Regions from separate parts of the Halobacillus shinanisalinarum genome, predicted to be linked through region 1. Evidence: riboswitches for the same ligand, from Rfam matches in the RefSeq annotation. Region 1 holds a riboswitch; each other region holds the start of a gene.
The links. A riboswitch is a leader RNA that binds a small molecule or an ion and turns the genes downstream of it on or off. The one in region 1 is predicted to bind S-adenosylmethionine.

Region 1 (7,358 bases):
TATCTGTTGATGTGTTAGAGGGAGAGACCATGGGAATTGTCGGTGAATCCGGCTGTGGGAAGTCTACTCTTGGTCGTACGATTTTAGGTCTTGAGGAGCTTACGGAAGGGTCGATAAAGTTTCGAGGAGAAGAAATTGGAGGACTATCAGAAAAAAAACTAAAAAATTTTAAAAAAGAGATGCAAATGATTTTTCAAGATCCATATGCTTCACTAAATCCTCGGCAGCGTGTTGGGGATGCCCTTGAAGAACCGTTTATTATTCATACAAAAGTGGGGAAAAAAGAGCGTGAGCAGCGGGTAAAAGACCTGCTAGTCGAAGTCGGACTAAAGGAAGAACATGCAGAACGTTATCCCCATGAATTCAGTGGAGGACAGAGGCAAAGGATCGGGATCGCTCGGGCGATATCGCTGAATCCGTCCCTGATTGTATGTGATGAGGCGGTCTCTGCCCTTGATGTTTCTGTTCAAGCGCAAATTATACAATTGCTAAAGAACCTTCAGCAAGATCACCAGCTAACCTACCTATTTATCTCGCACGACTTAGGGGTAGTTAGACATATGTGTGATCGAGTCCTTGTGATGTACTTAGGAGCTACGGCGGAACTTGCTTTCTCGGAGGAACTGTATGCTAATCCATTGCATCCTTATACGCAGGCCCTTCTTTCTGCCATTCCAAGGCCTATACCAGGAAAGAAAAAGGAACGAGTGCGATTAGACGGAGATTTGCCGAATCCTGCTGATTACCCGTCCGGCTGTCCCTTTCACACACGCTGTCCGCTTGCTCATGACCGCTGCCGTGAGGAGAGACCAGAATGGAGAGAGGTTAAACCCAATCATTTTGTAGCTTGTCATGAAGTATAACCGTTTATCTTTTTTCATGATCAAACACAGATAATATTTGAATTTAGAGAGGAGAAAGAATGTGGATCACATCGACTACCTTTATCAACCTTATACAACCAATCGAGTAAGTACTGTCGCACATAAAGGGATGGTTGCAACCTCCCAACCGCTAGCATCTCAAGCCGGATTAGATATTCTCAAACAAGGCGGTAACGCAATTGATGCAGCTATTGCCACAGCAGCTATGTTAACGGTAGTAGAACCTACATCGAACGGCATCGGTGGAGATGCCTTTGCTCTCGTTTGGACGAAAAATAAACTGTACGGCTTGAACGGAAGCGGGCATGCCCCGTCATCTTTGTCTATACAAGAGATTAAGAAGCGTGGATATGATAAAATCCCAAAATTTGGATTCGTACCCGTAACCGTCCCTGGCGTTCCAGGAGCCTGGGCGGAGCTGTCAAAAAGGTTTGGCAAGCTACCCTTTAAGGACGTGCTAGCTCCTGCCATTCAATATGCGGAAGAAGGCTTTCCTATTTCACCAGTACTCGGAAAGTTCTGGAACTCAGCGGCCGAGAAGTACAAGGAAACACTTAAGGGAGAAGAATTTCAACATTGGTTTGATACGTTCGCTCCTAACGGCCATGCGCCGCGGGTCGGCGAACATTGGAGCTCACAAGGTCACGCCGATACACTCCGAAAAATTGCTGATACAAAGTCTGAAGATTTTTACCATGGTGAGCTGGCCGATCAAATCGAACAGTTTTCCATCAAGCATGACGGATTTATTCGAAAGGAAGATTTGAAAAACTATCAACCAGAGTGGGTTGATCCTATTTCGGTAAATTATAGGGGCTATGATGTATGGGAGATTCCGCCAAACGGCCAGGGAATTGTAGCACTGTCTGCTTTAAATCTATTAAAAGGTTTCCAAATAGAAGAAAAGGAGTCCGTGAACACGTATCATAAGCAAATTGAAGCTATGAAACTAGCCTTTGCTGACGGGCAAAAGTTTGTTGCAGAGCCTGATCATATGGAATTTGATTATCAAACCCTTTTAGATGATCAGTATGCGAGTGAACGCAGAAAGCTCATTTCTGAGGAGGCACTCACTCCTGAGCCAGGGCAACCTCCTAAAGGGGGGACGGTTTATTTAGCAACAGCGGATGATGAAGGCAATATGGTGTCCTTTATTCAAAGTAATTATATGGGCTTTGGCTCAGGACTTGTCGTTCCAGGGACTGGTATTGCCTTACAAAACCGTGGTCATAATTTTTCATTAGACGAGAATCATGCAAATGCGCTAGCCGGAAACAAACGCTCCTATCACACGATTATCCCAGGCTTCCTCACCAAAGGGGACGATCCTGTTGGACCATTTGGAGTGATGGGAGGATTCATGCAGCCACAAGGCCACGTGCAAGTCGCTATGAATACGATAGATTTCCATTTGAACCCGCAAGCTGCACTTGATGCCCCGCGTTGGCAGTGGATGGAGAATAAAACGGTGTGGGTGGAACCGAGTTTCCCTAGCCATGTAGCAGAAGCTTTAGCAAGAAAAGGTCATAAAATTGAAGTGCAGCTCGAGACCGGCGCTTTTGGCCGCGGGCAAATCATTTGGCGTGATAAACATACCGGAACGTTATTTGGCGGAACAGAATCGCGCACAGATGGAACCATATCCGCTTATTAAGGCTATGAAAGGATAGAGATGAGAGGGGATGAGAGTATGATACAGCATTGGAATCTCTTCCTGGCTTTTTTTCGGGTAGGTATGCTTGGATATGGCGGCGGCCCGTCCTCTATTCCACTCGTGCACAAAGAAGTTGTAGAAAAGTACAAATGGCTATCTGACGATGATTTTGCCGATATCCTTGCTCTAGGTAACTCACTGCCGGGCCCGATTGCTACGAAAATGGCAGGGTATATCGGATACAGAGTCTCTGGAATTCTTGGCATGCTAAACGCTGTTCTTGCTACCATTATCCCAACGATTGCGATCATGATTATTCTCATTACTTCATTAAATAGCTTTCGTGAACAGCCATGGGTGAACGGAATGACACAAGCTGTCGTTCCTGTTGTTGGTGTGATGCTTGCAACACTTACCTACGACTTTCTTAAGAAGGCAAAAGTGAATTTAGGATGGTTGACAACATTGTTACTGGGAGCAGGATCCCTCATTTTAATAGAATGGGCAGGCATCCATCCGGGCTTAATTATTTTCGCTCTTCTTCTAGTTGCCTTAATTAGACCTATGGGCAAAAAGGGGAAAGACACCAAGGTATATGTAAATAAGGAGCAATCCTCATGATTTATTGGAAGATTTTTATTGCATTTTTCATTCCAGGAATAGTGGGGTATGGCGGCGGCCCCGCTTCTATCCCTCTGGTAGAAAACGAAGTGGTTGAGCGGTTCAGCTGGATGTCTGTCAGCGAATTCAGTGAAATGCTGGCGATGGCGAATGCGTTACCAGGCCCAATCGCTACGAAAATGGCTGGGTTTATCGGCTATCAGCAGGGCGGGATTTTGGGGACGTTTGTAGGGGTATTTGCCACAGTAGCTCCATCCCTACTACTTATGATTGGGCTTCTAAGTCTTTTGTATAAATTCAAAGACTCCCCTAGAGTTAAAACAATGACAGCCCTAATACGTCCGTCCATTGCTATTTTACTAGGGATTATGGCTTTTCAGTTCTTCCGGAATTCTTACTTTTCTGCCGGAGCACTGCAAACCATTCTGCTGATTGTTGTCAGCTTCTTTTTACTCGAACGTGTGAAGGTTCATCCAGCCTTTGTGATAATAGGTTCATTAATGTATGGAGCTATTTTTCTAGGATCGTAAATAAGGCACACCATTTAGAGGATGGTGTGCCTTTTGTTCTTCAATGTTGACCAGGGATTCTATCAAAAAACTAAGTAGGATCTCCCCAAACCACAGTGAGGGGATATTCTAAAATGGAAGGAAAGCACGAAACGCTTTGCCTTCCTCATTCGTATCAAGAACAGAACGAAATGGGGAGGAACTCTTAAATGGACAATTATTCAATTGATCAATTCATTCAACAAACGAAACAAGATGAGACAGAAAGTGACTATTTTGAATTAGAAACACCTCGTATTTTAGAGGTTAATTTAACGGATCAAGTGTGGGCGAAGTCAGGTTCAATGATCTCTTACAATGGTCAAATAAAGTTTGAGCGCGAAGGGATACTGGAACATGGAGTCGGCCGCATGTTCAAGAAAGCTTTTTCAGGAGAAGGCAGCTCATTAATGAAAGCACAGGGCAGGGGTCGTTTATACCTAGCAGATCAAGGGAAGAAAATTACAATTTTTGATCTCTCCAACGAATCGATTACCGTTAATGGGAATGACCTTTTGGCTTTTGAGCCAGGTATCGAATGGGATGTTAAGTTAATGAAAAAAGTAGCAGGAATGATGTCTGGTGGACTGTTCAATATTAAACTTCAAGGCAACGGAAGGGTAGCGATTACCTCCCATTATGAGCCGTTAACTTTACTCGTTCGCCCCGGAGAATCTGTAATTACGGACCCTAATGCGACGGTAGCCTGGTCCGGGCATCTCGAACCAGAGTTTAAAACAGATATCAGTTTTAAGACATTTCTCGGAAGGGGAAGCGGGGAATCAATCCAAATGGAATTCAAAGGTGAAGGGTTTGTCATCGTTCAACCGTTTGAGGAAGTGTACACGACGGGAAGCGGATCGTAAGAAATTTATTAATCCATCAGTCATCTTCAATAGGGCTTCAGCATAATTTAACAAACAGGAGAAAAAGTTGAAGCTTCACTCTTTACTTCATTGGAAAATCGTTGTATCATGTGAATTAACAAAATAAATAATGGAAACTTCTTATCCAGAGAGGCGGAGGGACTGGCCCTTTGATGCCCGGCAACCATCGAATCAATCCACGAGATTGACGAGAACGGTGCCAATTCCTGTAGGATGGTAACATTCTAAGAGATGAGAGGATCGTACGGAATATTACGACCCCTTTTCTTATACTGGATAAGAAAAGGGGTTTTTTGGTTTTAAAACCGTCAAACTCTCTTTGAAGAAGAAGTTCCGCATTAACAGAAGGGAAGATGAGTTATGGCAACAGCTATTTTTGGTGCAGGGTGTTTCTGGGGCGTCGAGCCCTTTTTTGAGCGTTTTGATGGAGTGACTGCAACACGGGTTGGATACACAGGCGGTCACGTTAAGAATCCGACATATGATCAAGTGAAAACGGGAACAACGGGTCATGCAGAAGCTGTAAAGATTGAATATGATGCAACTGTTCTGACATACGAAGAGTTGATTAATATCTTTTTTGAGGCGCATGATCCAACAACTCGCAATAAGCAGGGTATGGACGTAGGTCATCAATATCGATCTGCTATCTTTTATACCAATGAATTAGAGCAGGCGATTGCGGACGAAAAGATTAAGCAGTGGGAAGCAAAAGGGATCTTTAAACGTCCGATTGTAACGGAGGTAGCAAAAGCTGAAGTTTTCTATGATGCGGAAGAATACCATCAAAAATATTCACAAAAGAATGGAGCAGTTGCTTGCGGAATCAGCTAATTAAAAATAGGAGTGAGCCTTCCTTTTAATAAGGAGGGTTCTTTTTTTATATCTAAAATGGAATAGAGTGTTAAAATAGATCGACAGTGATCTAGCTTGAGATGAATCAAGGGTGGTGGTCACTCTTTTTTCAATTAAAGCCAATGATTAACGAAAAAAGCTTGAAGACTTGATTATAAACAGCACAATCTTTAATAGTTACGTATAATTATAGGCGGTTAGGAGGATACAGGATACCATGTGGTTTAATGAGGGATTACTTATCATCATGACACTTTTTATGGTCATTGGAGCAGTAGATTACTATCTTTTACATAATCGATGGGGCTTAGGGGAGCGATTTTACGATGCTTTTATGATGATGGGGCCGCTTGCGCTTGCAATGGTTGGAATTATTTCGTTGGCCCCTGTTCTATCCGCATGGTTAGCTCCTATTATTACGCCACTATACCAGTGGCTTGGGGTTGATCCATCGATGTTTGCATCAACGATATTAGCGATTGATATGGGGGCCTATCAATTAGCAGAAGCCCTCGCTGAGAGTGACGATGCAGCGGTTTTCTCTTGGGCGTTTCTCGGGACGATGATGGGACCTACACTGGTTTTTACCATTCCAATTGCCTTAACGATGATTGCAAAAGAAGACTATCCTTATTTTGCAAAGGGGATATTAATCGGGTTAATTACGATTCCCATTGGTTGCCTCTCCGGAGGGTTTGTAGCCGGCTATGAACTGTGGTGGATGATCCGCAACCTTATACCTACAGTGGTTGTAGCAGTCATAATAGGATTAGGGTTATGGAAGTTTACTAATCTAACCATTCACTTGTTTGCAAAGTTTGGCAGATCAGTCGAGTTACTAATCATTAGTGGGTTAGTCTTAATTATTATCAAAACATTAACAGGTTTTACCTTAGTTCAAGGTATGGCTCCTTTAGAGGAGGGGCTAGGCATCGTGGGAAATATCACGATCATGCTTGCGGGTGCCTATCCAATGGTCAGCTTTATTAATCAATCGGGCCAGCGACTATGGAACAAATGGAGCGGTAAACTTGGGGTTAACTCGGTAGCGATGACGGGGTTCATCGCATCGCTTGCTCACCATATTCCTATGCTGGCGACCATGAAGGATATGGATACAAGGGGAAAAGTGATGAATGCTGCGTTTGCGGTTAGCGGGGCATTTGTGCTTGGAGGCCATTTAGGATTTGTAGCTAGTGTAAATAAGGAGATGATTGTGGCTGTGGTCATCGGTAAGCTAGTTGCAGGCGGACTGGCTGCTTGGATCGCGTGGCTAACAACCAGCCCTGATGGGTTAAAGGAGCAGTCAAGTTAAGGTTTTAGGTGTTTCCCAAATGATAATTTTCTAAAAGATGATGTTCAAAAAGTCACCAAATGATAAACGGCACATTTCTTCGTTGCTCGGTTTTTCCGGTCCTCACGTAGGAAAGGCATACGCTGTGGTCCTCAAAACGTTCGCACCTCGAACTTCTTGTTTCTCAGTCGTCAACTTTTTGAACACAAACTAAAAGATGAAAATGGCACATAGAATGGCTGCAATAACAAAGGTAATGCTGTAGATGGTAGTTAGTAGGCGAAAGCTTGTTTTTTTTCCATGATTTTGCAAGCTTGCCACTTCATCCTCGGCAGAGTATCCTTCTGCTTCATATTTTGCAATGGTTTGGTTTACGTTCTTTCCAACATAGAGTGTCCCAACTAATGCTATGATACTAACGAGAATAATGACGGCCATTAAAAAAGGGTACATGCTCACCACTCCCTCTACTAGATTACCTTCATTTTACCTTATTTGTGGTTGTAAAAACGATGCTATAGGTGAAATAAATTGTACTTTTTGGTGAACATTTGCTCCATTCGATGTAAAGCATTGAGGAATTTTTATGAAAAGCTGTAATCATGTGCAGTTAAT
Region 2 (7,358 bases), 740 kb from region 1:
ATTTCCTGCATGCTTTTTTTCATGTTCCACTTTAGAATGCCATGCAGCTGAAACGTTTGCCGGGTAGTCAGCTTTAGCGTCCCATTCCCATAGGTGTTTGCGAGGTCATCCATCGTAAGCCATTGCTCAGGCGTGGCTACCCCTCCAGGTAAACGCACACGTACCATGTATTGGTAAGCTGGTTCCAGCTTCTGCTGTTTTCGTTCATTTCGTACATCTCTATCATCCTGCTGATAGCTCCCATGGAATTTTAATAGCTTTGTATCATCATCGGGAATTCCTGAAGTCATACGTTCTTCAAAGCTTTCTGCAATGGAACCGCGCAAGTAGTTGCTGTCGTCTTTAATCCTTTCCATGTCGCTTGGCGGTCCATCCTGGTGCGTAAGTTCTTTGTTTGTCATGATTTAACTCCTTTCCTATGAACCTATCATCCAAATTTATTAATATACGTCGCGTTGGTAGCGTTTCTGCTTACGCATCTCAACAAGATACGCTTCCGCTTCTTCTTGACTCATATTTCCTTCTTGCTCAAGAATTGTTAATAGGGTCGTTTCTACGTCTTTTGCCATATACTTTTCATCCCCACATACATAAACAGCCGCTCCTTCTTGTAGCCACTGATAAAGATCACGACTTTTCTCAAGCATACGATGCTGCACGTAGACCTTTTCAGAGGTATCGCGGGAAAAGGCGACATCTGCCCTGGAGAGCACACCTTCCTTAAGCCACTTTTGCCATTCGACCTGATAAAGAAAGTCTGTGACAAAATGCTGTTCGCCGAAGAATAGCCATGTGTCTCCTTCTGCGTTGATCTCCTCCCGTTCTTCCAGGAAAGCTCGATAAGGAGCGACACCAGTCCCAGCCCCAATCATAATGACGGGTGTATCCAGGTTTTCAGGAAGTTTGAAGTTCGAATTACGTTGAATAAAAACTGATAATACATCACCAGGCTGTGATCGTTCGGTACACTGTCCAGAACAAACGCCTGTTCGTTCACGTCCGTGTGCGTCATATCTTAACGCACCGATCGTAAGATGTACCTCATCAGGGTTCGCTTGTAAACTACTCGCAATCGAATAAAGGCGTGGCGGAATCTTTCGAAGAATCTTGATAAATTCTTCTGCCGGAACATCCCTGAGTCCAAAATCCTGTACCAAATCAATCAGATCTCGACCATATAGATAGGCTTTTAGTTCCTCCTGATCTACTATTAGTTTATTCAGCTCCTCATTGGCAGAAAGCTGTGCCACCTTCTCAAGCAGCGGTTTCGTCAGGCCAGTGATCTCGAAGGTAGAGGTTAAGGCCTCCCGCAATGGGCGCAATTCCCCTTGCTTATTCACCGGAACCAGGTCTTCTGGATCCCATTTCATTACTTCGATGAGCTGATTCACCAGGACAGAATCATTCTCTGGAAAAATGCCGAGGCTGTCGCCTGGTTCAAACTCTAAATCAGAACCCTCGAGGTCTAACTCAAGATGACGTGTTTCTTTGTTTGAACCACGGCCATTGAGATTCAAATTTTCTAGAATTTCCGCCTTAAATGGATTTGTCCTTGAATAGGCTGGCTGATTTGTTGACGCATCTGGCCGCTCTGATTGGGAGGCTCGCTCATCTTCGCGGTTAACCTCCTTGGAATTATTTAATGTAGCTAGCACGCCCTCGACCCATTCTTCTGCAGGCTCCTCAAAATCGAGATCACAATCGACACGGGGATAAATCCTTTTTCCCCCTAATTCCTCCAGTCGTTTATCAAATTCTTTGCCGGTTTGACAATAGAATTCGTAGGAGCTGTCACCCAAGGCAAGCACTGAATATCTGAGGTCTTCAAGCTCTGGAGCTCTTTTGCTATGTAGGAAATCATAGAAAGCCATCGCATTGTCCGGCGGATCTCCATCACCATGAGTGCTCGTGAGAATGAGTAAATCCTCAACTTTTTTTAATGCCTTAGGCTTAAAATCATCCATCATTGAAAGCGTTACCTTGTAATCTTGCTGCTCTAGCTTTTGTGACATCTCCCCAGCCAACGCCTCGCAATTTCCAGTATGCGAACCAAAGAGAATGGTCACTTCGCGTGTTGTATTCTGAACGGCATTTTGAGAGAAAGCCTCCGGTTCCAAGGCATTCTGTACAGCAGGATCGGCTGTTGCAGTAGATGCTGTGGACTGAGAGCTAGCTAAATACCCGCTCAGCCAAATTTTTTGATTTTCTGTCATAGTTGGAAGCACCTGATTTAGTAGCTCCGCTTGTTCTTGTTTAAAAGGACTGTTCATCACCTGGAACTGCAAATGTACCCACCTCACAAAAAAATTCTGTTTTGATTTTATATCATAAATCGTTATTGTCGTTCACGACCTACTGTGAACGAGCTTTTCTTAGAGTTTATTCAATTATTTACCTGCTGGTAGTAACGATCAAGCGCCACAACCATCGGTCCCATTTTAGGGTTATCTGGCTGAAGGACATTCAAGATCCCATTACGTTTTAGTTCATTTGCTGTAACTTTTCCAACAGCCACTGCTAGCACTTGCTCATTGAAAGCCTGAACAATCTTTTGGGTGTCAGGATGATTCGCCAATAAATTTTTGACCTGTGTTTTACTTGTGAAAACAACGGCATCAAGCGATTGTTCAATTACAGCCTTTTTCAAATCATTTAATACTTGCGGAATAGGTGCCTGATAAGAATAGGGCCGTGACAAGTAAACAGAACAGCCAAGCTTCTCAAGTTGATCCTTTAGCTTTGCATCATCCTGATTGTAAGCTTGTAAAAAAACACGCTGCCGTATGCCGTCCATTTGTTTATCAGAAAATGTTTTCAAGAGATTTTCCATTGTCCCATCCTCAGATACCATACTGACTTGGACAGCATTGTTCTTGCACCAGTTCAATGTCTTTTTCCCACGGATAGCCAGGTTTGTATCGTTTAACTTTTCAATAAATGAAGAGTAAAATCCCAATTCAACTGACGAGTCAGCCAAGGTTTTAGCTCCTATTCCTGTCGTGAAAATTGCCCATTCAAATGTTTCGGCGAGAAAATCTTTGATATTCTGATGGCTGGTTTGTTCGTTTAAACTTTGCTTCCCCTGGATGGAATAAACTACTGGGGACCCGCCTTTCTTCTGAATCAAGTTGCTAAGTGGATCAGCACTTCGATCAGCTGCGACTCCGATTTGTTTTCCATCTAACCCATTCATGTCTCCTCCACCTTTCATTAAAATCCACCTCTAATTGATGAAACATCCAATTCAGTATCGAAAGCGATGTATTATTCCTGTTTGGTCAAGATGCTTTTGATTTTTGTAAGGCTTCATGAACTCGGTCAGTCAAAGCGTCGATCATTATGGGATGGTTCCCAAGATATTGACACAGCACCACCACTTGCTGATTTTCCTCCTGCACCTCATTTATTTTGTCCTGCATCGACCGCATGAGCAGCCCAGTAAACCAAAGGTAGGGAATCACGAAAGTTTGTGACCACCCTTCGTTCAGCGAAGTTTGCAATCCTTCATCAAAAGAAGGGGAACAGGCCGCTAAATAGCTGACATTTACATGAGCGACGTCCATTTTCGATCGTAATTTATGTGCAATTTGTTCCATCGATTCTTTAGTCTCTGGATGACGGCTGCCTCTTCCCACCAGCAAGATGTTCGCATCCGAATGGCGGAGTACCTTTGTTTCCTGCACACGTTGGACCAAAATATCAATCACCCGATCCTGAATTCCGATCGTTCTTCCATAAACAAAATGGATGTTCGGATGACGGAGCTTCGCACGATTAATCTCTTCCGGTATATCCGTGTAGTAGTGACCTGCACTCAACAATAGCACGGGTATAATGGCGATCCTAGTGGCTCCACGCCGGACGAGAATCTCTATCCCCTGAGCCATATTTGGTTCTGCCAGTTCTAAAAAGCACGTTTCCTGCAGCGGAAGGTTAATTCGTTCTCGAACGGATTGAATCAGGGAAACGGCTTCCTTACGCGCCTTCTCAACTCGGCTCCCGTGACTCACATATAAAACAGCTTGCATGTAACCACCTCCTTCCTTTTACCCAACAATGGAGGGAACAGGTATCTCCTCCTCTTTTTTCACCTGTTCAAACCATTGTAGCTGCTCCCTCAGTTTCACGACTTCTCCTACAATAATCATCGAAGGATTCTCGAGGTCCTTGGCCCTTCCGACAATGTCCTCTAAGGTTCCTGTTACGGTACGTTGATGTTCCATCGTCCCCCACTCAACCAGAGCGATCGGTGTACTGGAAGCACGGCCATGGCGGATCAGTCTCGCGCAAATTTCCGGAAGTTTTTTGACCCCCATATAAATGCACAAAGTATCCATACTTTTCACTGCATGCTCCCAATACTCTTCCTCGTCATATCCCAATTTGCTTACCCCTGAAAGGAAGGCTACAGACGAACTATAGTTACGATGTGTGACTGGAATACCAGCATAAGCGGGAGCGGCTACCCCGGAGGAGATTCCGGGAACGATTTCAAATGGAATACTTCTCTTCGCTAACTCTTCAGCTTCCTCTCCACCTCTACCAAAAACGAAGGGATCTCCGCCTTTTAGACGGGTCACGGTTTTCCCTTGCAAGGCAAAATCACAAAGCAGCCCATTAATGGTTTGTTGGTCTAACGAGTGATGATTCGGACGCTTGCCGCAATAAATCAATTCCGCTTCGTCCCTCGCTTCATCAAGTAAATCTTTGTTAATCAATCGATCATATAGAATGACATCCGCCTGCTGAATGGCCTTCAAGCCTTTCACTGTAATTAAATCAGGGTCACCAGGTCCTGCACCGACGATATAAACTTTTTTCATAAGCCGCCTCCTTTCCTTGTTGCAATGAATTTTCAAGTTAGCTTAAAGAAATAATCTACTTATGCCTGGTTTCCAGAAGTGTGGAGACCGCATTCTGTTTTATTAAACCCTTGCCACCTCCCAGAGCGAACGTCCCCCTGTTCAGTTACTGGCTCTGTACAAGGCATGCAGCCGATACTTGGGTATCCTTGATCATGTAATTCATTGTAATCCAAGCTATTTACTCGGATATAATGCCAAACGTCTTCCCATGTCCAGTAGATTAGGGGGCATACCTTAATCGACTGAAACCGTTCATCCTTATTTACAAAATCAGTGTGACTTCGACTCGGAGACTGTTCTCGCCTCAGCCCTGAAATCCAGGCGGTTGCCCCACGAAGCGCATCTTCAAGCGGCTTGATTTTTCGGATATAACAACATTGGCCCGGTTGCTTTTTCCATAATGCTGGACCATACTCGTTCGCTTGCTCATCTAAAGTCAAATCCGGTTTCTTAATATGAATGTGAAGTTCTGGGTATCTCCGCTTCACTTTTTCGATCAGTTCATAGGTTTCCGGAAAGTGAACATCTGTATCAAGAAAAACAATTTCTGCATCTTTCTGCACTTTAGAAATCAAATCAATCAACACAATGCCTTCTGCTCCAAAACTACAAGCATAGACGATTGATTCACCATAAGACTGATAAGCCCACTCTAATACCTCGGCTGCTCCTTTTGTGTCATCCTTAGGGTGCCAGCTTTCAAATGGATCGCCAGAGAAATTCTCATACGAAACGATGGTATTGCTCATATTTTCCTCCTTCTACTAAAGCAAAGTCTTGTAAACAAGTAAATTTAACATTTAAAAAACCTCTCTTCTTTAATAAAAATAAGAAGAGAGGTTTTGGCTTCAAACATATAGCTACCCATCTTCTTATCTTTCAAGTGCTCAAAGCACCCGCTGGAATTGGCACAGTCTCTGATGAATCATCACCAGACCCGTTGCCGAGGCTTCAAAGGGCCAGTCCCTCCACCTCTCGCGATAAGAATTAAATTGTGAATTTGTGGTATTTGATATTGGTAAATATATTATTCCCTTTTAGAAAAAATGTCAATGGTTTATTGAAAAATTATTAATTTTTCATACTTTCTGACTTTCTGAAAAAGGACCGGTTCATAAAATTTTAACGTTAAGTAAATTATTTACATCTAGTGTTAATCCCAGATATCAGCTCTAGGAATACCTGCCAACAGCCGGCATTGCGATGTTCAGTTCTTCTGCCACCTCTTTGGTAGAGAAAGCTCGTTCATTAGGTTTAATATCGTGTCGCATGTCGAACCTCCTTCTCTTTTTAATATGAAGGTTAGTCGCCATTTTGGCAAGAGTATATCGCCTGACGAGAGCTAAGTAAAAATTAAACAAAAAGGTGTTTTACCGGGAAATTCCCCTGGTAAAACACCTTTGTTCAGTAGTTAGCTGATTCAGTAAGGTTAGGTTAGATGTTTAAGAGCAACTTTATCAAAAGGTAATAGCTCCGTTTCCCTGCCTTCCCGAACTTTCCTCACCCACTCCGGATCCATTAATAAAGAGCGCCCGATAGCTACTAAATCAAACTCCCCATGATCAAGTTTCTTCATGAGACCGTCCAGGCTGGTGGTGTTAGCACCAGAGAAACTTGTGAATTCTCCATCGAGCCCGACTGATCCTACAGATATCACTGGTTTACCAGACAGTTTCTTCGTCCATCCTGCCAAATTCAAGTCGGATCCCTCAAACTCCGGCTCCCAGAAACGACGAGTAGAACAGTGGAAAATATCGACTCCCGCTTCTACAAGAGGCGTGAGGAACCGTTCTAATTCATCTGGTGTTTCAGCAAGTTTGGCCTTATAGTCACTCATTTTCCATTGAGAAAACCGGAAGATGATTGGAAAATTAAGCCCGACTTCACGCCGGCAGGCTTCTATCACCTCAACAGCAAACTGCGTTCTCCCAACGATGTCTCCTCCATATCGATCGGTGCGCTGATTTGTCTTGTCCCAGAAAAATTGATCGATTAAATAACCATGCGCCCCGTGGATTTCAATACCATCAAAACCCAAGCGTTTAGCATCAGCAGCCGCTTGAGCATAAGCTTCTACCATGTTTTCAACTTCTGCTTCGGTCATGGGCTCAGTGACCTTTTCGCCATCAAGACTAAGGCCTGATGGTCCAACAGGTTGAGCTTCCTCGTTCGGAAGGTCTCCCTTTTTACGAGTCATCCCCACATGCCAGAGCTGCGGCACAATTTTCCCTCCAACTTTATGAACTTCCTCTACGACATTCGCCCATCCATTTAATGATTTTTCCCCATAAAAAAGTGGAATGCTGGCACCTGAAACAGAGGCCGGATGATTAATGCCAGTCCCTTCGGTTACAATTAAGCCGACATCATTTTCAGCCCGACGTCGGTAATAAGCCGCTACATCTTCCCCTGGCACTCCACCTGGTGAAAAACCCCGAGTCATCGGTGCCATCACCGCTCGATTAGACAAATTTATTTTTTCGTTTATAAATG
Region 3 (7,358 bases), 970 kb from region 1:
ACGATCCACCCCTTGAATACCAGAGGTCAAATTTAAATAAATCGGAAAGAATACCCCTACAGCTACCAGCGTGATTTTAGAGGCTTCCCCGATACCGATCCATAAAACAAACAGCGGCACCCAGGCTAATGATGGGATCGCCCTCAGTGCCTGCAACATTGGATCGAGAACCTTTTCAACGATTCTAATATAACCAGTTGCAGCCCCTAAAATGGTAGCTGCGACCATTCCTAGTAAAAACCCCGCAAATACGCGGTATAACGTAATTGATATGTGTCCCCATAGTTCTCCATCCTGTGCCATGCCTACTACTTCCTCAAAAACCACAGAGGGAGCAGGAAGCAAATAGGGAGCCACCCAGCCATTCCTTGAAGCAACCTCCCAAATGATAATGAGAACGATAGGGAGGTGACTTCCTACAAATAAATTAGACGTGAACGGATTAAAGTTTGTTTTTCCGCGACTTTCAACTGAAGGTCTGACGGCTGTTTCTGATTGACTTGACACCTCTTCACTCCTCCCTATACTCCATTATTGGATTACTTCTTTTGCAAAACTTGGGTTAACAAGTTCTTTCGTTAGTTCTTCTATCTTCACGTCTTGATCAATGATTTCTACTTCTTTCAACACCTTCCCAGCGCCTTTAACCGTTTCTTTTAAGGGTTCTCCCGGAATAGGGTCGGAGAAATCATTGCGTTCCATTTCTTTTTTGGCTACAGCTAAATCAATATTGGCTTCTTCTGCTAATATTTTTGCCGCTTCCTCAGGATTTTCAATCGTCCATTTTCTTGCCTTTTCATAAGCTTCAATTACCGTTTTCACAACTTCAGGATGCTTTTCGGCGTAGTCAGAGCGTACGTTTAACGATCCATAAGTGTTGAATGTGGGCTCACGGTAAAATAATTTCGCATCAGATTCGAGTTCAAGTCTCGCCATGTGTGGATCAAGTCCAGCCCAGGCATCAACATTGCCTGCAGACAATGCTGATGCACCGTCTGCATGCTGCAAGTTTACGAGTTCAATATCATCTGGTGACATCCCGTGTTCTTTTAACGCTCGAACTAAGAAAATATAAGGGTCTGTTCCTAACGTGGCTGCAACCTTTTTCCCTTTTAAATCCTCAACAGAAGAAATATTAGAATCAGCATTCGTAACAAGTGCCGTCCACTCGGGCTTAGAGTATAAGTACACTGACTCAACCGGTGAACCATTTGCCTTTGCCATAAGTGCCGCCGCTCCTGCTGAGGAACTGAAGTCCACACTACTTGAGTTTAGGAATTCGAGTGCCTTATTACTTCCTTGACTTAAAACGAATTCGACATCAATACCTTCTTCCTTCAATGCTTCTTCAGCCCATCCCTTTTCCTTCAAAACGAGACTTGTCGGGGAGTAGTAGGCATAATCAAGCGTCACTTTATCAGGTTTTCCGCTTTCACCTTCAGCGTTATTCGAACAACCTATTAAGGTGATAGTCAGTAACAATGCTAAGGTGGGTAATATATATTTAGTTTTCATCTACTGGCCTCCCTAAAAATTAAATTTCACATGCATACGTATCAATCGTGCCTCTTAGACGCTGAGCTTCCTTGTAGGTGCAACGATTATGCACCACTTGCAGGCCTGCTTCACTGGCAATGCGTGCTGCCTCTGGAGCAATCACACCCTCTTGCAGCCAAAAGACCCCAGGTTGTACAGTAGCTGCTTCTTTAGCAATTTCAATTGCCGCTTCAGGGCTGCGGAAAATTTGAACAACGTCAACTTTGAAAGGAATTGAGCTAATGTCTGGATAGGCTTTTTCTCCTAACACCGCATCTTCCCTCGGATTAACCGGAACAATTTGATAACCGAGACGCTGCATCTTACGTGCTAATCGATGGCTTGGTCGAGAAGGCTTGCCGCTTAAGCCAACAACAGCTAAACGCTTCGGACGAGTCACTTGTTCTCCACCCTGCTCTTCAGTTACTTGTGCAGATTGAAGCGCCCATTTGATCACACCTTCATCGTTCTCAGTAATTGCAGAACTCGTATCTTTACCAGTTGCTGTTGCAATTGAACGGTCCAAGTCATTCACCAAGTCCTTCACTGACTCTAAGCCAACAGATAAACGAATCAACTCTTCTGATACACCACTTGCGGCCAAGTCTTCAACAGATAGCTGTTGGTGTGTCGTTGAGGCGGGGTGGATAATGAGCGATTTTGCATCACCTACGTTGGCTACGTGTGACCATAAAGCAATGTTATTAATGACTTTTCGACCTGCTTCACGGCCTCCCTTGATCCCAAAATTGACAATCGAGCCGTAACCACCTTCTAGGTACTTATCAGCTAATGAATGGGCAGGGTGCTCTTTCAGCCCCGGGTAGGAAACCCACTCAACATCAGGATGGCCTTTAAGATATTCTGCCAGCTCTAACGCATTATCGTTATGACGCTCGATTCGTAATGGCAATGTTTCAAGTCCTTGCAATAATAGGAAAGCATTTTGCGGACTTAAGCAGGCACCCAAATCCCTCAATAATTGAACGCGTAATTTTGTTACAAACGCTAGTGTGCCAAAATCAGAAGCATAACGGATACCGTTATAACTCTCATCCGGCTCAGTGAAAACAGGGAATTTGCCGTTCGTCCAGTCAAACCTTCCCCCATCAACCACAACACCACCGATGGCTGTTCCATGCCCGCCTATCCACTTCGTAGCGGAATGAACAACGATATCCGCCCCAAGTTCAATTGGCTTACAGGAATAAGGAGTAGCAAATGTGTTATCAACAATTAGTGGAACACCATTATCATGGGCAACTGCAGAGACCTTTTCAAAATCTAATACATGAAGACTTGGGTTACCAATCGTCTCAGCAAATACAGCCTTCGTCTTATCCGTCAATGCATTACGGAAGTTTTCCGGATCTTCAGGGTCAACAAATTTCACTTTAATGCCATATCGCGGCAAAGTGTTAGCGAATAAATTATAAGTACCACCATATAAATTCGATGCAGCCACAATTTCATCACCGGAGCCTGCTAGATTTAAGATTGATAGAGCAATCGCTGACATGCCTGAAGCTGTAGCCACAGAAGCAACGCCATTTTCGAGCAAGGCCATTCTTTTTTCAAAAACATCTACTGTCGGATTTCCAATTCTTGAATAAATATTTCCTGGCTCATCAAGGGCAAATAAACTTTGTGCATGATCAGTGTCATGAAAAACATAAGAAGTCGTTTGATAAATCGGTACCGCTCTTGAACCTGTGGTTGGATCCGGGGATTGCCCACCATGAAGTGAAACCGTGCTTAAATCGTAGCTTTCAAATGAGTTTGTCATTTTACATCCTCCTAAAGTTTTAAATAAGATTTGAATGACAAGAGGGCATTGAGGCGAGGCCAAAGAAGATGATTTAAATACGAAAAACCCCTCTTCGATAAGAAGAGGGGTTTGAATAATCATGTCCTCCTCTTATCTCTCAGATCCTTGATCTGTAGGATTTGGCACCTTTTCAAACCGATGTTTGAAGGTTGCCGGGCTTCGCAGGGCCTATTCCCTCTGCCGCTCTTGATAAGAGTACTTGCTATTTAATTTGGCTATGGTTAAAAATTATAAGGTATAACAATTAGAAAAGTCAATCATTTTTGACTATTTCATCTACAGATCCATGAATGGCTTCCTTGAACTGGGCTATGATATCCGCTGACTCTTCTATTCCAATCGACAGTCTGACCACATAATCATTGACACCGATAAGGGCGCGCTCCTCATCCGTTAACGCGCGGTGTGAAGTTCGAATCGGATAGGATACAGTCGTTTCCAATCCACCAAGGGTCGGTGTTAGTTTAATCCAACCTAATGAACGAAAGAATTGATCGAGATCAACCTTTTCACTAAGTTCAACCGTGACAATGGCCCCGTGTCCCTGCTCTGAAACATATTCTGGATAAAATACTTGATTAACTAACTCATCTTGTTGTAGAGACTCTGCCAGTGTTTGTGCATTAGCAGATTGCTGTTTCATACGTAAACCGAGTGTCTTTACCCCCGCTGAGTTAGCCATGCCTCAAAGGCACTGAGGTTCGCTCCAAGTGCACTCACCTTTTGCTTTGCTCTTGCCATTAATTCCTGGTTGCCAACGACGATCCCTGAAGTCACATCACTATGGCCGCCGATATATTTTGTTGCACTATGTACAACAATATCGATCCCCTTATTATAGGGCTGTAATAAGTATGGAGTGGCAAAGGTATTATCAACCATTGTGTACAGGCCATGATCCTTCGCGAGACTTACAAGCCCTTCTAGGTCTTCCACCCTTAGAAAAGGATTAGAGACCGACTCTGTATAAAGCAATTTCGTATTTGGCTGAATCGCCTCTTCAATCTTTTCTTTATCGGCAAATGAAACAATTGAAACTTCAAAGCCAAAGCTTGTCAGCTCCTTTGTAATCAAATGATGGGTTCCGCCGTAAAGATCTTCTGCAGCAACGATATGATCACCGGCTTGCACTACAGAAAGAATGCCAGCCAAAATTGCCGAGGTGCCAGAAGAAGCGGCGACACCAGCTTCTGCCCCTTCAAGATTCGCAACGGTTTGACCGAGTTCTTCGGTATTCGGATTCTTCTCACGGGAATACGAATACGATGCTTCGCCAGCATAATAGCTTTCCAGGTGATCTAAGTCCTTAAATGTAAAGGAAGATGTTTGATAAATCGGAGTTGATTTACTATTTAGTGCATCTCCCTGATCCATTTTGTTGTGTACAATACGTGTATCAAATGATTGATGGCTCATAATCTCTCTCCTTCTGCACTTGAATGCATCAAAGTATATCGATCAACACAATATTCTGTCAATAACTATAGTTTACCGGCTACTTAATATAGCCTGTACAACAGATTGGTAGTAATCAAAATGATGAGGGCAGAAATCCGAATAAGATAGAGGGATCTGCTCGCCAGTAAAGATGGATTCAGCCTGTAAATTCGGGCTTTTTTTGGAGATCATACTAAGAAAATCCTCGAGCTCAATCTGAACTACATCTGTTACCTCTTCATTGATCTTCAGCTTCAAATGATTCTCATATGGAAATAAATAAATCTGACAAATTTCTCGGTCTTTTATCGTTTTAAGCAACAACTCTTCTTTGTAAAATCCACAATAATTTAACTGACCCTCAGACAAATTTAAACCAAGCTCCTCTTCAACCTCACGTAACCCCCATGGATTCGGCTCTCGCTTGCTGCAATGTGCCCCGCGGCCGTAATATCATAGAGGGACGGAAAATCCTTCTTACTATCTGCACGCTTTTGAAAATAGATCCAGCTCCGATTCTCCTCATGCTTATAAAACCAGCAATGAAAGCTTTCATGCCAATCCCCATCACGATGAACCTCTTCCCGCTCCTTTTCACCAATAGGGGTTAACCATTCGCTATAGATCTTAAGCACTTCTTTCATATCCCCACTCATTTCTAATTATTGTCCTGAACTTATTACATCGACTCTACTATTCAGTGTACCATACCAATAGAAAAGCAAGGTCCCAGGAAACAAGAACAAAAGCGCGTGGCCCTGGTCAACCCGCGATATAGGATTCGGCTAAAATCTGGGGTAGAGGAAGTTCGACTAAATTCGACACGCTTTGCGCCAACACCGAACGACCCAACTGCAGGGCCACGGAAGTGATTGACATATGACCTCGATTGGCTAGGTGCTGGAGCTGGGCGTAGCCCCACGCAACGCGAACTTATCCAACAATAATTTTATAAATTCCTGGTGACAGAAAAAAAAGCGTGGGTCACTAGCATGACCGCACGCTCGCAACAGGTAAAGGTTTACTATAGTAATACCCTTGGTACTCGTGACATCCCTTTTTGCTTAAGTATTCTATATGCTCCTGTGTTTCTACACCTTCAGCAATGATTTGCAGGTTTAAGCTTTTAGCCATAGCAATAATTGCACTGATGATCGCTACATCATTCGCTTTCGAACCAATTTGCTTAATAAAAGAACGGTCAATTTTAATTGCATCAACTGGCAAGCGGCTTAAATAACTCAGCGATGAAAAACCTACACCGAAATCATCCAAGTGAACTTTAATACCTTGCGAACGCAGTTCTTCCAAAGTTCCGGTACTATGTTCAAAATCCCTCAGAACCATAGTCTCAGTGATTTCAATGATTAAGCAGCTTGCGTCAAGATTTGCCTGCTCTAACGCGTTAAAAATTTTATCCTTTACATACTGGTCAGCGAACTGTTGGGCGGATAAATTGACCGCGACACGTAAATCAGGGCGATTAAATTCTTCCTGCCATTTTTTCACCTGCAAACAAGCTTCCTGGAGTACCCATTCACCAATTTGAATAATCGTCCCGCTTTCTTCAGCAAGGCTAATAAAGTGATCAGGTGTTAACAATCCCATTAGCGGCTGATTCCAGCGAATAAGTGCTTCGTAACCACTAATCTCCGATGTTAACCCACACACCTGTGGTTGATAATGAAGGGTGAATTCTCCCCGCTCTAATGCATGGTGCAAGGCTTGTTTACGCTGCATTTCATCATGCATTTCGATACTCATATGAGGATTGTACAATTCGTAACGATTTTTTCCTTTTCGTTTGGCCTTATGCATAGCAGCGTCTGCATAACGCAGTAAGGCACCTCCATCTGAAGCATCCTGGGGGTAAAAGGCCACCCCGACGCTTGCTGTGCTGTAGTATTCTTTTTGATCTATAAAAAAAGGACGCTTCATCGAATGAATAATGCCTTCCGCTTTTTCACGCGCACGGTCTACATCTTTCTGATCTGCCAGTAAAACAGCAAATTCATCACTGCTGATTCTTGAGATTATACAATTTACTCTTGGAAAAATCCGATTTAAATGACGAGCAAATTGCTTAAGCAGTTCATCTCCTTTTTCATGCCCCCACGTATCATTAATCATTTTAAAATTATCCAGGTCAATTAAGATTACCGCTGATTTCTGATGGGGCTGCTTAAACTTAGCTAGCTGCTCCCTCAATAACTCTTTAAAATAATTTCGACTAATTAGTCCAGTCACCGAATCAAACTGTGAAATATGCTTTAACTCTCTCTCTGTATGGCATTTAGATAATTCATTCGCCATTCGGTCGGCAAAAATGCGAAAAAGCGCCTTACTCATAGGACCATTCTTTTTAAGACCAGCATTCATAATCGAAAGGATTCCAATCACCTCCCGATTTGAGTTAAGAAGCGGAGCACCAAAATAACTCTCTAGTTCATTTTTCACTAACATGTCGTCATTGGGATAAAGTTCATAAGCCCCCTAGGTATGTAACACTCTTTGCATTTGATTATTACCTCTTCACACGGCGTACCTTCTAATTGAT
Region 4 (7,358 bases), 2.0 Mb from region 1:
AATAAATTTCATTAAAGAAATCTCATCGCCTTCTTCACGTTGAGCGTTAATTGCTGAACGAAGAAAGTCTGAGTTCGTCACACCGCTGATTTCACTTGGGTATTGCATGGCCAAGAATAAACCTGCTTGAGCACGCTCGTCCACTTCCATTTCAAGAACGTTCTCTCCATCAAGGAGAATTTCACCTTGCGTAACTTCATATTTAGGGTGCCCCATAACTGCGGAAGCAAGTGTCGATTTACCTGTTCCGTTAGGTCCCATAACAGCGTGGAACTCTCCACCTGTAATTGTAAGATTTACACCTTTTAAGATTTGCTGACCTTCAATTTCTACGTGAAGATCTTTGATTTCAAGCGTTGATCCTGCCATAAATAATACCTCCAGTATATCTATTATTATTGAATGTGCTGGTTGTTGTGGATCAAAAACCATTCTCAATTTATTCTCATTACAATCTTATATCATTTAGAATCTGATATCAACTCATTTCCATTGATCCGACACTACTTCAACATAAGATAAGTACATGGTTTATCACTAATTCTTTCCTTATTATATTAACATAAATTTGCCTAACAAAAAATCAGGTGGCCTAAGACCACCTGATTTTTTACTCGTCTATTTATGAAGTTGACGATCTACTTGCGCGACCATTTTCTGACTTTGTTCGAATTCCCGTTGGCGTTTTTCCTCGACCTTTAATCTTTGATCCAACCTGCTGCTGTACTCTGCGTAGCTTATGTTGTGTGCTTGATGCATCGCTTTTTCCATTTCAGCAGTGTAATTCAAACTCAGATAGTCACTAATAATAAATCAACCCTTTCAGATTTTTTACACAATTTAGCATACCACAGTACTTTAACACAGCCAAAGTCGGTTTAAACCCAAAATTTCGTTTCTATCCTGATTATGAATAAAAATACACACTTATACAAGGATATCTTTACCGTACATTAAATTTTCTCTATTTTTCAAGATATGGCTAGTGTTTAGCTTTTGATAAATCTGTAAAAGCGTCTTGTACTAGTGTCACTGCTTGACTCAACGCCGCACCGCCCCCAAACGCTGCTGCTACACCGCATGCTTCCATCACTTCCTGTTCACTTGCTCCCTGATCTACACAGCCCTTCGTATGGTAAACCATGCAATATTCATCTTGTGCCACAATGCTTATCCCCAATGCCATAAGCTGTTTTTGCTTTTTTGAAAGTTCTCCTTCTTTAAAGCAGCTTTCCGAAAACTCATTAAAATGGTGAGCAACTTCGGGCATTTTCTTTGAAAATATCCCTATCCCATGCTTATATTCCTCTAAAAAGGTTGACGTCCAATTCACTTCTTGTTCCATGTATAATGCCTCCCTAAATGAAATGCGTGACTTCGATTAGTATGAACCGAGTCACGCATTTTATCCTTTACATTATTCAGCAGATCCATCTACTGGAACAACTGCACCCTCATACTCCTCTTTAATAAAAGTCTGAATTTTTTCAGAATGGAGCACTTCTACAAGAGTATTTAATGCTTCAGAATCTTTATCTTCACTCTTTGCTGCTACCACGTTTACATAAGGTGAGTCGGAGCCTTCAAGAAGTAGTGCATCTTCACTTGGATTTAATCCAGCCTCGATCGCATAGTTCGTGTTAATAGCGACCAGTGCATCTTCTTCACGCTTATACGTTTCAGGAAGAAATGCTGCTTCTATTCCAGAATCAAACTTTAGATTTTTCGGATTTTCTACGATGTCATCAATAGTTGCTTCTACTTTATCGACACTTTCATCTAATTTGATTAAGCCCTCTTTTTCAAGAAGAGAAAGAATACGTCCATGATCGGCAACTGACCGGCTCATAATGACCGTTGTACCGTCTTTAACTTCATCTATGCTAGTAATATTTTTAGAATAAATACCCATTGGTTCAATGTGAATACCACCTAAGTTCGCAAAATCGTAACCATTTTCCTCCTCCTGTGTTTGAAGATAAGGAATGTGTTGGAAATAGTTGGCATCTATAATCCCTTCTGATAAATCACGGTTAGGCAAAATATAGTCTTGATATTCTTCAATCTTCAGGGTAATTCCTTTTTCTTCAAGCATCGGCTTTGCCTGCTCAAGAATTTCAGAGTGTGGCACACTTGTAGCCCCTACAATAATTTCTGTTTGACCTTCTCCACCTTCACTGTTATTACCGGATGAGCTCTCTTCTTCAGAAGAACCACATGCAGCAAGAACTAAAATAAACAAAACGGCTAAAATACTAGACCATATCTTTTTCACTTTCTCCATCCCCTTTATATATAAATTATCTTTTATCCAATCTACGGGATATAAAGTCACCGATAAATTGGAAGATGAAAACAATAATAACAATTAAGATTGTACAAAATAACACCACATCAAAGTCACTACGCTGAAAACCATAGAAATAAGCAAAGTCACCGAGCCCGCCGGCCCCGATCACACCAGCTACGGCTGTATAGCCAATTAAAGCGATGGCTGTGACAGTAATACCTGAAACAAGCGCTGGCATTGACTCTGGAAGCAAAACTTTAAAGATGACCGTCGAATATTTCGCCCCCATCGATTTAGCAGCCTCAAGTACACCTTTATCCACTTCTTTCAATGCAATCTCTACCAGTCTTGCATAGAAAGGCGCTCCACCTATAATTAGAGCAGGCAATGCCGCTTTTGGACCGCGGATCGTTCCCATAAGGAAGTCGGTAAAAGGAAATAATAGCAGTATTAAAATAATAAACGGTATGGCTCGAAACACATTTACTACTGAGGCAGTGACCCAATTTAAAGCCCTATTTCTCCAAATTCCCCGGGCCCTGACAAGTATAAAAGTAGACCGAGGATCAGCCCGAGAATAAAAGTTCCTGCAACAGAAATAATCGTCATATATAATGTTTCGTTCGTTGCCGTGATCATTTCTTCTATCTTCACGTTAGGAAATAGGTTATTAAACATTCGGATTCACCTCCAATTGTACTGAGGTAGTTCCAATGTAGGCAATAGCCCGGGCGATTTCCTCTTTTTCCCCATTAAATTGGACAAAGAGTGTTCCATATGCTCCTTTTTGTGTCTGAGTTATTTTCCCGTGAAGGATATTGATATCCACATCAAATTCTCTAGACAATTCACTGATTAACGCCTGATTTGTACTTTCACCAACAAAATGAAGTTTGATAATTTCACCAGTTTTATACGTTTCATTAATAAGTTCGAGTGAATCTTTCCGGTCAGGATCACCCATTACTTGATCAACGAAACGCTTGGTTACTTGTTGTTTTGGATATAAAAATACATCTAATACATCACCCGACTCGACGACATGTCCTTGTTCCATTACAGCAACGCGGTGACATATTTTACGGATTACGTGCATTTCATGAGTAATCAGTACAATCGTTAATCCAAGTTTATTATTAATATCCACAAGCAAATCTAAAATGGAATCAGTTGTTTCCGGGTCAAGCGCTGAAGTTGCCTCGTCACATAGCAGCACTTTAGGGTTGTTGGCTAAAGCACGAGCAATCCCTACACGTTGCTTTTGGCCTCCACTTAACTGGGAAGGGTAAGAACCTCCCCTTCCAGATAAACCAACAAGATCAATCAATTCGTTGACCCGACTTTTACGCTCCTCTTTTTTCATACCCGCTATTTCTAATGGAAAGGCAATGTTATCAAAAACAGTTCTTGACCATAGTAAATTAAAATGTTGAAAGATCATGCCCATCTCTTGCCTGGCCAAACGAAGCTTGCTCTTGCTCAACTTCGTCACATCCTGGTTTTCAATAGTGACATTTCCACCACTCGGCTCTTCTAAACGATTCAAAAGTCTAATAAATGTACTTTTCCCTGCGCCACTATAACCAATGACTCCAAAAATCTCCCCTTTTTCAATAGAAAGATCCATTTTATCTACCGCGCGAACGTCTTGATCCTTCGTATGAAAGACCTTAGACAAATCCTTAATCGAAATCAATATTATTCCCCCTCTATACAAAAAAACGCCTTTCTGTACGAGAACAGAAAGGCGTTTACACGTCTTGGTTGTCTGTTCTCTTATCTGCCAAAGTTTAACTTTGCAGGAATTGGCACCTTTTCAAGTTATCAAAACTTGACGGTTGCCGGGCATCAACGGGCCAGTCCCTCCGCCTCTCTGGATAAGAGATATATCATTTTAATTCATTACCACTTTAAGTTAGTCAAGCATCATAAACAGGATTTTAGCACCATGCATATCTACTGTCAACAAAAAAAGTCATTAAAAAATCCCTTCGTAAAAGAAGAGATGTTTTAATTGATTCTCTTCTCATCTTTCAAAGCTAAATGCTTTGCTGGAATTAGCACCGTGTTCTTTCAAACCGGTTGCTGGGCATCATAGGGCCAGTCCCTTAGCCACTCTGGATAAGTGAAGATGTCGCTATTCATTTAAGTGTGTGTTCAAAAAGTTGACGAATGAGAAACAAGAAGTTCGAGGCGCGAAAAGTTTTGAGGACCGCAAGCCGTATGCTTTTCATACGTGAGGACCGGAAAAACCGAGCAACGAAGAAATTCGCCGTTTATCATTTGGTGACTTTTTGAACATCCTCTTTAAGATTTATGTTAGCATGGTACTGCATTCTAGTCAATAGAACAAGAGGTGAATAGGCATGAAAAAAGCTATAGACTTTCAAATACCATATATAAACTCTAATAAAACGTACCAATTAAATAATGACCTTGGTAAAGTAGTCATCCTAACATTTTGGACCTCCTGGTGTCCCGACTGTGGGGTTGATTTACCAAAAAAAGAACAACTCTTTCAATCAATAGATCGTGAAAAAGTGAATATGCTAACAATTAATGTGCAAGGGCGCGAGAGAAATGATCAAGATGGTAAAATTTTCACTGACAAATTCCTCACTCAGCCAACCCTAGAAGATCATCATCGTAAAGTGTATGATGAGTACAACTGTGAAGGAGTACCAACTACTATTATTATTAATCGAGATGGTTACGTTACACACCAATTTGGTGACAAAGCTTCCTTTTTAACTATCGTAGAAGCGATTGGCACCTTAATTTAGTGTGAAAGCATCAGTAATGATTCAACTAACAGGACGTCCCTATATTCCCCTTCGAACCTAACGATGGAGCGTGGCAGTGAAGTTAACTTCAAATTACCGCCAAAAAGCTGCTGAAAAACTTTATTAGAGGAGGAAATCGTAAGTGCACCCTTGAGGTTGTTTTCGTGCACGAGTTTCATCCCCTCCCTTGTGATAGAAACATTAATAAACTCGGATCTATTGTCTTGAATCTTTAAAAACACTTTTCTCTTCTTCCATTTTGGGAGTAAATCTCTTCTGCTGTTCACCCGTTTGATCCATTCCTCTACCATTTCAACCAAAACAAGCCCCCTTAATAACTTTATTAAAGTTTTCGAGGTAAAGGGGGCTGAAACCTTCCTTTATTGAATAGAATCGTTCGTCATTTCCCGGGAAATCGGGCTATCTTTTTACATATTCTGATACTTTGCCAAGCATATGTGGTACCGAGTGAAAGGCATATACCTTTTCTATCACATGCCCACTCTCCATTATAAGCAGACAAGGAACACTTTCGATCTTATAGTCCTGCATCAGACCTGGATTGAGAGAGGCGTTTAATTCATAAAACAGTTCTGTTTGATACAAGTCTTCAATCGTATTTAACATTTTTCTGGCAACGTGGCAGGTTCCACAAAAAGGACTGTGAATAAATATGAGTGCTTCTTTCTTTTCGTGGAGTTGTTTTACTATATTTAATCGTTCTAAAGAAAGCAAGTTCTTCCTCCTAAATTAAGTAAATCGGCTTAACGTTGAAATGACGGCTAAGCAAGGCACGAGCCAATTCAGGCTCAGGAGTGGCTGCAACTTCTCTAAAAGCCTTATCAATATAAATGTGGATCGCATGTGGAAGTTCCTCTCTCAACTGCTTCCGAAGTTTATAGCCAGAATCGTCTTCATCTACCAGGATAAATACAGGACGGTGATCAAGGTTGTTATCAAGGATTAATTCCTCCATTCTCTCAACACCTAATGTACCGTGTGTACATATGATCTCAACAGGGTCCTTCAATACTTTGTTGAGCTTCTTTTTATCAGTAATTCCTTCAACGATTACAATTTTCTCTTCATTCAACCCTATCACCCACTATACAGAAGCAGACCATGCTGTGTTAGCATGGTCTGCACATGATTAAATATCAGTCTATGATCATGCAGGCAAAACCACAGGTTACCTTGCCTGTACCTTTTTCTAAAAAAAGTTCACCTAGTCCTCGTTGATCATTTCTTCATATTGTTCAGGAGACATTAGTTCGTCCATCTCAGAGGAATCGCCTGGTTCAACAACAATCATCCATGCTTTATCGTAAGGAGATTCGTTAACGAATTCCGGGCTGTCTTCAAGCTCCTCATTAATTTCTACCACTTTTCCACTTAGCGGCGCATATAATTCTGATACTGTCTTAACAGATTCAACACTGCCGAATGGCTCATCTGCTTCAATGTCATCGCCTACTTCTGGAAGTTCTACGAAAACAATATCCCCAAGTTCAGATTGTGCGAAGTCAGTAATTCCAATACGAACTTTGCTGTCTTCCTCTTTCACCCATTCATGTTCTTCAGAATAACGTAAGTCCTTAGGTAAACTCATACCTATCCCTCCAAATTTAAAATAATAAACAGAAATTATAAACATAAAAGCTTTGTGCTTTTATTTCCAGCTATTTGCTCACTGAACCCACGCTTCAATGAACTGATCTTCCTTAAAGCCGACGGTCACTTTTTTTCCATCTGTTACAATCGGCCGTTTAATTAACATACCATCAGAAGCAAGATACTGAATCATTTCTTTTTCTGAAGCATCCTTTAACTTATCTTTCATATTTAGTTCACGATATTTCTTCCCGCTTGTATTGAAAAATTTGCGGGCGGGGATTTCACTATGATTAATAAGTTCTTGAAGCTTGTCTTCATTAGGTGTGTGATCAACGATATGTACTGCTTCATAATCCAACCCTTGATCGTCCAACCATTTTTCAGCCTTTTTACATGTCCCACAATTAGGATACCAATAGAAGGTTAATGACACCTTTTCCCCTCCTTCATTCATGGTTGATTCTTATTCTACCACACTAATACTAAAAATATCATTCGATAGTTCATAATGAAAGCAATTCCTTTCAAGAAAAGCGAAAAAGTAAAGCCCTGACAATGAATAACTTCACAGCCAGGGCTTTCGTTATTTAAACAATATACTTTTGTTCATTAATAAGTGCACTGGCAATTTCACGTTTTTTAGCAATTACATTTGTAGGCGTATGGCGTGT

Region 2: linked by a shared signal. The riboswitch ahead of MUO14_RS22555 (phosphoadenylyl-sulfate reductase) and the one ahead of msrA (peptide-methionine (S)-S-oxide reductase MsrA) in region 1 are both predicted to bind S-adenosylmethionine.
Region 3: linked by a shared signal. The riboswitch ahead of MUO14_RS14230 (PLP-dependent aspartate aminotransferase family protein) and the one ahead of msrA (peptide-methionine (S)-S-oxide reductase MsrA) in region 1 are both predicted to bind S-adenosylmethionine.
Region 4: linked by a shared signal. The riboswitch ahead of MUO14_RS04720 (methionine ABC transporter ATP-binding protein) and the one ahead of msrA (peptide-methionine (S)-S-oxide reductase MsrA) in region 1 are both predicted to bind S-adenosylmethionine.

The regions. Positions count from the first base shown of each region.
Region 1 is NZ_CP095074.1:3,801,155-3,808,512, forward strand. Features, by position in the region: gene MUO14_RS18735 (ABC transporter ATP-binding protein) at 1-863, shown strand, start outside; gene MUO14_RS18740 (gamma-glutamyltransferase family protein) at 934-2,538, shown strand; gene MUO14_RS18745 (chromate transporter) at 2,575-3,159, shown strand; gene MUO14_RS18750 (chromate transporter) at 3,156-3,689, shown strand; gene MUO14_RS18755 (AIM24 family protein) at 3,878-4,573, shown strand; SAM riboswitch class I at 4,712-4,832, shown strand; gene msrA (peptide-methionine (S)-S-oxide reductase MsrA) at 4,955-5,428, shown strand; gene eutH (ethanolamine utilization protein EutH) at 5,667-6,764, shown strand; gene MUO14_RS18770 (hypothetical protein) at 6,954-7,196, opposite strand.
Region 2 is NZ_CP095074.1:4,543,652-4,551,009, reverse strand. Features, by position in the region: gene cysI (assimilatory sulfite reductase (NADPH) hemoprotein subunit) at 1-401, opposite strand, end outside; gene MUO14_RS22575 (assimilatory sulfite reductase (NADPH) flavoprotein subunit) at 441-2,285, opposite strand; gene MUO14_RS22570 (uroporphyrinogen-III synthase) at 2,384-3,211, opposite strand; gene MUO14_RS22565 (sirohydrochlorin chelatase) at 3,279-4,028, opposite strand; gene cobA (uroporphyrinogen-III C-methyltransferase) at 4,047-4,823, opposite strand; gene MUO14_RS22555 (phosphoadenylyl-sulfate reductase) at 4,883-5,614, opposite strand; SAM riboswitch class I at 5,735-5,852, opposite strand; gene MUO14_RS22550 (NADH:flavin oxidoreductase) at 6,295-7,358, opposite strand, start outside.
Region 3 is NZ_CP095074.1:2,826,516-2,833,873, reverse strand. Features, by position in the region: gene MUO14_RS14240 (ABC transporter permease) at 1-507, opposite strand, end outside; gene MUO14_RS14235 (aliphatic sulfonate ABC transporter substrate-binding protein) at 532-1,515, opposite strand; gene MUO14_RS14230 (PLP-dependent aspartate aminotransferase family protein) at 1,535-3,322, opposite strand; SAM riboswitch class I at 3,452-3,560, opposite strand; partial or broken gene MUO14_RS14225 (trans-sulfuration enzyme family protein) at 3,714-4,738, opposite strand; gene MUO14_RS14220 (NUDIX hydrolase) at 4,853-5,170, opposite strand; gene MUO14_RS14215 (NUDIX hydrolase) at 5,173-5,445, opposite strand; gene MUO14_RS14210 (putative bifunctional diguanylate cyclase/phosphodiesterase) at 5,789-7,258, opposite strand; gene MUO14_RS14205 (PAS domain-containing protein) at 7,258-7,358, opposite strand, start outside.
Region 4 is NZ_CP095074.1:884,746-892,103, forward strand. Features, by position in the region: gene sufC (Fe-S cluster assembly ATPase SufC) at 1-369, opposite strand, end outside; gene MUO14_RS04705 (carboxymuconolactone decarboxylase family protein) at 983-1,345, opposite strand; gene MUO14_RS04710 (MetQ/NlpA family ABC transporter substrate-binding protein) at 1,418-2,275, opposite strand; partial or broken gene MUO14_RS04715 (methionine ABC transporter permease) at 2,301-2,968, opposite strand; gene MUO14_RS04720 (methionine ABC transporter ATP-binding protein) at 2,961-3,986, opposite strand; SAM riboswitch class I at 4,064-4,174, opposite strand; SAM riboswitch class I at 4,314-4,418, opposite strand; gene MUO14_RS04725 (TlpA family protein disulfide reductase) at 4,657-5,073, shown strand; gene MUO14_RS04730 (hypothetical protein) at 5,070-5,393, opposite strand; gene MUO14_RS04735 (thioredoxin family protein) at 5,494-5,808, opposite strand; gene MUO14_RS04740 (toprim domain-containing protein) at 5,819-6,166, opposite strand; gene gcvH (glycine cleavage system protein GcvH) at 6,299-6,682, opposite strand; gene MUO14_RS04750 (arsenate reductase family protein) at 6,761-7,120, opposite strand; gene MUO14_RS04755 (acyl-CoA dehydrogenase family protein) at 7,275-7,358, opposite strand, start outside.